Regions from separate parts of the Okeanomitos corallinicola TIOX110 genome, predicted to be linked through region 2. Evidence: riboswitches for the same ligand, from Rfam matches in the RefSeq annotation. Region 2 holds a riboswitch; the other holds the start of a gene.
The links. A riboswitch is a leader RNA that binds a small molecule or an ion and turns the genes downstream of it on or off. The one in region 2 is predicted to bind cobalamin.
Positions count from the first base shown of each region.

Region 1 (3,426 bases), 860 kb from region 2:
ATGAACAGAGTTAAATGGCAAATTCACAAGATTATCATCAAAAAATTCAGCACTTGCGTCAAATCATCCAAAATATTGACTGTACTATGTTAACTACAGTTGATGAAGATGGTAGTTTACACAGTCGGCCTATGTCAATTTTTAATGAAATAGACACAGATGGTAAACTCTGGTTTTTTACCTTTGCTAACTCCCATAAGGTATTAGAAATCGAACGCCGTCAACAAGTAAACGTCAGTTTTTCTGCACCAGATAAACAGCGATATATCTCTATTTCTGGTACAGCAGAACTGGTGAGAGATAGAAATAAATTAGCAGAAAAATGGCAACCAATATTACAAACCTGGTTTCATCAGGGATTAGATGAACCCAATATTGCTTTACTAAAAATTAATATCAATAAAGCAGATTATTGGGAAAGTCTATCAAGTTTCATCCCACAAACAATTAGTTTTTTAGAACTCTCACATATTTAATCTATCTCCTTGATTACATTAATATCAGTTGCTTTTTATATGTAGAAACGTTGTATTTAACATCTCTACATATTTTTTTGACCTCAGTGTTTATTGATTCTACTTACTCGACATAATTGCTATCTCTTTATGACGATGATTAACTGCAAAATGATTAATAAAATTTTCAGCAATTTCTACAGATGCAATCACTAATTTCTGTTCCATATTCCCATAACCTCCCTCATCACTAACTTGGCTATAAATATGAGGGTTAGATAACATAGCTGCTAATAATTGAGAGGCAATTTTTTTTAGATCATCATCATGTTTATTCATTGACTTAACTCCTACCAATCTAAAGGGGGTTCAATAATTGTTGTTGATGCTTTACCAGCACAGACACCAGGTTTATCAACTATTTTTACAGTGCTTGCTTGAGGTCCTTCTTTACCTTCTTCTGGAGAGAAATGTACACCAGTTCCAATTTCTAATCGGTCAAATTCATGATGTAAAACGCTATTTCTGTGGAAATACATCTCTCTCCCATCTAAAGTTTTTAAAAAACCATAGCCATTTTCTCGAAATAACTTAGTCACAAAACCTATATTTTCTGGGACTTCTTCATATCTACCGACTTTTTCACTTGCACGTTGCAGTTGAGTCAGTTTAGCTAACTGCTGTCGCATAGCATCAAAAGTTTGTCTAATTACCGCATCCAGGGGTTCATATTGAATACTTTCCCCAGGATTTCTCTGTGCTACCAGTTCATGTCCAGGAGGAACAGTTAAATCAATTCTAACTCGATAAGGAGAACCACTCCGGGGACGATCATGTATTTTCTCTATGGTAATATGACAGCTATTAATGTAATCACAAAAATGCTCTAATTTAGCAATTTTTTCATGGACTAAATTATCAATCACAGGAGATTTTTCTACATGACGATAAGTAATTTCTGGCGTTACTTTCATAGTATGATTAAAACAGATATTCTACCAATTAATCAAATATTCTTATTTCTCCAAACAACTGAATATTTTAATTCTTAAATCCTCCCATTTTTGCCAATTTAGTATTTGCAAATATTCTATACTTTTACGAACAAAATAATAATTTTGCATCTAACTCTCAATTGGAAACATATTAAAATCCTCTTATGTTAACAACTCATTATAAATAAAAATAAGATTGTAATCATCTAACTAAAAGCTAGATATTGTCACTTATAAATATACCCTTAGTAATAGATGGAAGATATCAATATCCCATTTCATAAAATAAAATACGAATTCATCTGCGTTTATCTGCGTGCATCTGCGTTTTATTCTAGATATTGTCATCAACTGGCGAGAAAATCCTTGTGAAAATCATCAATATTCCTGCTCAAAATTCTCCGCTTGTGGTACAATTCTAAATCTTGGAGTTGGGAAACTCCGGTTAAATTCCGGGACTGTGCCGCAGCTGTAAAGCAATTTGAGATGTTTAGATTGTTGATAACCAAGCCTAAAGTCCTAAATTGAACTTAGTCAGAATGCCAACTCTAAGAAAATATATTTATTCATTTCTGTCTCTGCGTCGCACGGGGAAGGAGTCCGATTTTTGTTAAGCGTATTTACTGCCTGTCCAGGCTTATTTTACACTACACCAGCCCAAGATGGGATTTTATCTCGTCTGAGAATACCCGCTGGAATTTTGAACATTGAACAGTTACATCTGATTGCAGATATAGCCGATAATTATGGTGGTGGCTATGTAGATATCACAAATCGGGCTAACCTACAAATTAGGGAAATCAAGCAAAATATAGGTGTAGAAATTCTTCAAGGTCTACAAACATTAGGCTTGGGTTCTATTAATCCCAAAGTAGATCATATCCGTAATATCATGGCTAGTCCTACAGCAGGTATAGATACACAAGAATTAATAGATGTTCGTCCTCTAGTTAAAGCTTGGGATGAATACATAACAGCTAACTCCCATCTAGGAGAACTATCAGCAAAATTCAGCGTTTGTTTTGATGGTGGTGGTAAACTTTCAGTCGCCAAATGCCCAAATGATATTACATTAGTGGCAACCTCAATTGTAGAGGGGTGTAGGGAAGAACATAAGTTCTTTCCTACAGGGGAATGGGGATTAAATAAAGTATACTTTATTTTGTATATTTGTGGGATTGAATCTCCGGAAAAATTTAAAAATATCGGACTTTACTTAAAACCAGAAGCGTGTATTCCTGTTTTAGCAGCTTTAGCAGAAGTATATCTACGACATACAGACTGTACTCTTCTTCGTAAACCACGTTTACGAGAAGTTATCAGCAATTTAGGTTGGGAAAATTATCTACAGCAGGTTCAAAATTATTTGCATGAACACCACTGGGAATTATTCACAAAGTTACACAATCAAGACTTGATTTATCAACATCAAAATGCAACTTTACGAAGTTATGAAAGAAATAAAAACCCAAAATTTTATCATCTTGGTATTCATCGCCAAAAACAATCAGGATTAGTTTATATTGGTGTAGTCTTGCCTTTGGGACGATTGCAAAGTTGGCAAATTCGAGGTTTAGCTAACTTGTCCCAAAAATATGGTAATGGTACTATCAGACTTACACCATGGCAAAATCTACTGATTACTGATATTTCTGAATCCCAAATTGCTGAGGTAAAGAAAGAAATTCATCTTTTAGGACTCAGTTATTCAGCAATTAACATCAAAAGTGGACTTGTCTCTTGTTCAGGAAAGCGTGGTTGTGCTGCTGCTGCAACTGATACAAAAAGTCATGCTTTAACATTAGGAGAATATTTAGAATCTCATTTATTTTTAGATTCTCACATTAATATTCATTTTAGTGGGTGTGCTAAATCTTGCGCTCAACGTCATCCAGGTGATATTACATTGCTAGGTGTCAACATCGAGGTGGAAAATGAAACATTAGAAGGTTATGAAGTTTACCTTGGTAACGATA
Region 1 covers NZ_CP150886.1:659,402-662,827, reverse strand. The annotation lists gene WJM97_RS02760 (pyridoxamine 5'-phosphate oxidase family protein) at 15-476, shown strand; gene WJM97_RS02755 (hypothetical protein) at 576-794, opposite strand; gene WJM97_RS02750 (HPF/RaiA family ribosome-associated protein) at 806-1,429, opposite strand; cobalamin riboswitch at 1,842-2,016, shown strand; gene cobG (precorrin-3B synthase) at 2,058-3,426, shown strand, end outside.
Region 1: it holds a riboswitch for cobalamin, as region 2 does, so the genes downstream of both, cobG (precorrin-3B synthase) here and WJM97_RS21790 (energy-coupling factor ABC transporter permease) in region 2, are expected to answer to the same signal.

Region 2 (3,426 bases):
TTAATGTCAAAGTAAGGCGATCGTTTTTTTACGGGGTAAGCTAATAGGGTAATAGTACAGTTTAAATTATTTAGGGCTTACTGACACTATCATTAAGCCCTAAAATTTTATGCGGGTTTAGCGATGCGGTGTTAAATTTAAACAAACAATCCGCCTAACTCTGAAAACTCCTAGAACTTCTCGATCTCCTTTTTTATGTATCAAGCGCAACCACCCCTAGAATTCATTCCCCCAGCTTTTAACCCGTTGTTGTTAAAATTTGTGCATCTACTATTACCAGCCTGGTTACAATGGAAAACTTCTATTAACACAATTGAAGCGGAAAATGTAGAAATATTAGCAAATCTTTATCATCAATTTCAAGATCGTAAAATTCGCTTTATGCTGGCTTTTCGTCATCCCAAAATAGATGATCCATTTTGTTTAACTTATTTATTTTCTCAACTTTTACCTAAACTAGCTCAACAGCAAAATATAAATTTAGAATATCCCATTCATACCCATTTTATCTATGATCGGGGTATTCCTTTATGGGCAGGTAAACATATTGGTTGGTTAGCAGCAAATTTAGGTGCAACTCCTATTCAAAGGGGTAAAGCTGACTGGACTGGTTTACGTTCTGCACGGGATTTATATATTAATGGTAAATTTCCTATGGCTGCTGCGCCAGAAGGTGCTACAAATGGTTTATCAGAAATTATTAGTCCTCTAGAACCTGGCATTGCCCAAATGGGTTTTTGGTGTGCGGAAGATTTACAAAAAGCTGGGAGAAAAGAGCAGGTTTTTATTCTCCCCATCGGTATTAAATATAGTTATATAAATGAACCTTGGGCGGAAATTTCTAATTTATTAACTGAGTTAGAAACTGCTAGTGGGTTAAATATTGCATCAACAAATAATCCAAATTCTTTTGAAGTATTATATTCACGGTTATTGAGTTTAGCTGAAAATTTGTTATCTATAATGGAGCAGTTTTATACAAAATTCTATCACCAGACTTTACCAGATAAAAAAATTACCAATGGTGAAATAAGTGATAGAAATGAAGCCTTAGCCTATCGCTTACAATCTGTAATGAATATTGCCTTATTCATTGCTGAACAATATTTTGATTTATCATCTAGAGGTAATTGGAATGATAGATGTAGAAGAGTAGAACAAGCGGGATGGAATTATATTTTTAGGGAAGATTTCAAGGAAATTAAATCAATTTCAATGATTGAAAAACATCTAGGAGATAGAATTGCGGAGGAAGCTTATTTTCGGATGTGGCATATGAGATTAGTAGAGAGTTTTGTGGCTGTTTCTGGTACGTATATCCAGGCAAGACCCACCGTAGAAAGATTCGCAGAAATGACTTTATTGTTATGGGATATGGTGAATAAAATTAAGGGTTCTTATCCGGCAAAACGTCCCGAATTAGGTAAACAAAAAGCGAAAATTACTGTGGGTGAACCTATTTCTGTTTCTGAACGTTATCCTAGTTATAAAACTAATCGGGTAGCTGCTAGAAAAGCGGTAACAGACTTAACCAGTGACTTGCAGCAGGTGTTAGAAAAGTTAGTTGTTTAGTCAAGATTTTTAACTCTATCACCTGTTAGCTATTCATAAATCTTTCAGATACAAGAAGAATAGTGATATAGTTACCAGCATCGGTTCTAATGGGGAGCAGCCATTGGACGTGAGGGGGAAAGTCTGGTGCAAATCCGGCGCTGTCCCGCAACTGTAAGCCACAATATGGTAAGTCAGGATGCCCGCCGAAAAAAGGACGTTTATATACATATATCTGCGAGGTACAGATTTTGTCTAGAAAAAAACAGGGGTTAGTTAGTCTAATCCTCATGGCTGTTGTTAGTTTTTACTTAGTAGTTGGTTTCCCCAAACCCGCCTATGCTATGCACATTATGGAAGGTTTTTTACCGATAGAATGGGCAATTTTTTGGTGGGTTGTAGCGTTACCATTTTTTGTTTTAGGATTGCTACGTCTGAATCGTATTACCAAAGCTAACCCAGAGTTGAAACTGTTGTTGGGATTAGCCGGTGCTTTTGCTTTTGTGCTGTCAGCGTTAAAAATTCCTTCCGTGACTGGTAGTTGTTCTCATCCCACCGGCACAGGTTTAGGTGCGGTACTGTTTGGACCGCTGACAATGACAGTTTTAGGTAGCTTGGTATTGTTATTTCAGGCTTTATTATTGGCACATGGTGGTTTGACGACTTTGGGAGCAAATGCTTTTTCAATGGCGATCGCCGGACCCTTTGCAGCTTATTGGATTTATAATCTCATCATGGGTGCAAGTGGTAAACAAAAAACTGCCATATTCTTAGCCGCAGCTTTAGCAAATTTACTCACCTACGTTATCACTTCTATCCAACTCGCCTTGGCTTTTCCTGCACCGGTGGGTGGATTTATCGCTTCATTTACAAAATTCGCGGCAATTTTTGCTGTTACTCAAATACCCTTAGCAATCAGTGAAGGATTATTAACTGTATTAGTATGGAACTGGCTACAATCTTATAATCCTCAAGAATTGGAACTGTTGCAATTAATCAAGGGAAGAAATCACAGCAATGAATCAATCTAGTAAAAGCTTGAATAACTGGTTTTTAATCTTAGCAGTGTTAGGTTTAGCAATCGCACCTTTAATATTTGTCCGTGGTGCAGAATTTGGTGGTGCAGACGGCGAAGCAGAAACAGTTATTAATGAAATACAACCTGAATATAAACCCTGGTTTACATCAATTATGACACCAGCTAGTAAAGAAGTAGAAAGTCTATTATTTGCTTCTCAAGCTGCTGTCGGTGCGGGAGTAGTTGGTTACGCAATTGGTTTATATAAAGGACGTTCCCAACAACCTAAAGAATGAGTTTAAAATTAGATACTTTAGCTTATACAAATCAACTGCGAGGATTACCGCCGGAACATAAAATAATTTTTGCCTTGACAACCTTGACTATTTCCCTATTTACCCATCCCTTAGTGCAAATTTGTACAGCACTTTGGATAGGAATTTGGATCTTAATTTACGCCAGAATTCCGGCTGGTATTTATTTGCGGTTATTACTATTCACCCTAATTTTCTGTTTAACAAGTTTACCAGCACTGATGATAAATGGAGTATCAATTGCTAATTTGCAAACTGCACAATTAGACTCATTGTATGGGTTTAATTTTGGCAACTTCTATATTTACATCAGTTATAGTGGCAGCATTCAAGCATGGGAAATTTTAACTAGAGCCTTAGCTTCTGTTTCCTGCTTATATTTTCTCATGTTTACCGTTCCTTTCACAGAGATATTACAAACCCTGCGAGATTGGAAATTTCCAGTGCTGTTAACCGATTTATTATTACTAATGTATCGGTTTATCTTCATTTTGCTAAAAACAGCAGATGAATTATGGACAGCACAAAATTCTCGTGGTGGCT
Region 2 covers NZ_CP150886.1:4,948,588-4,952,013, forward strand. The annotation lists gene WJM97_RS21785 (1-acyl-sn-glycerol-3-phosphate acyltransferase) at 184-1,572, shown strand; cobalamin riboswitch at 1,637-1,777, shown strand; gene WJM97_RS21790 (energy-coupling factor ABC transporter permease) at 1,842-2,582, shown strand; gene WJM97_RS21795 (energy-coupling factor ABC transporter substrate-binding protein) at 2,569-2,865, shown strand; gene cbiQ (cobalt ECF transporter T component CbiQ) at 2,862-3,426, shown strand, end outside.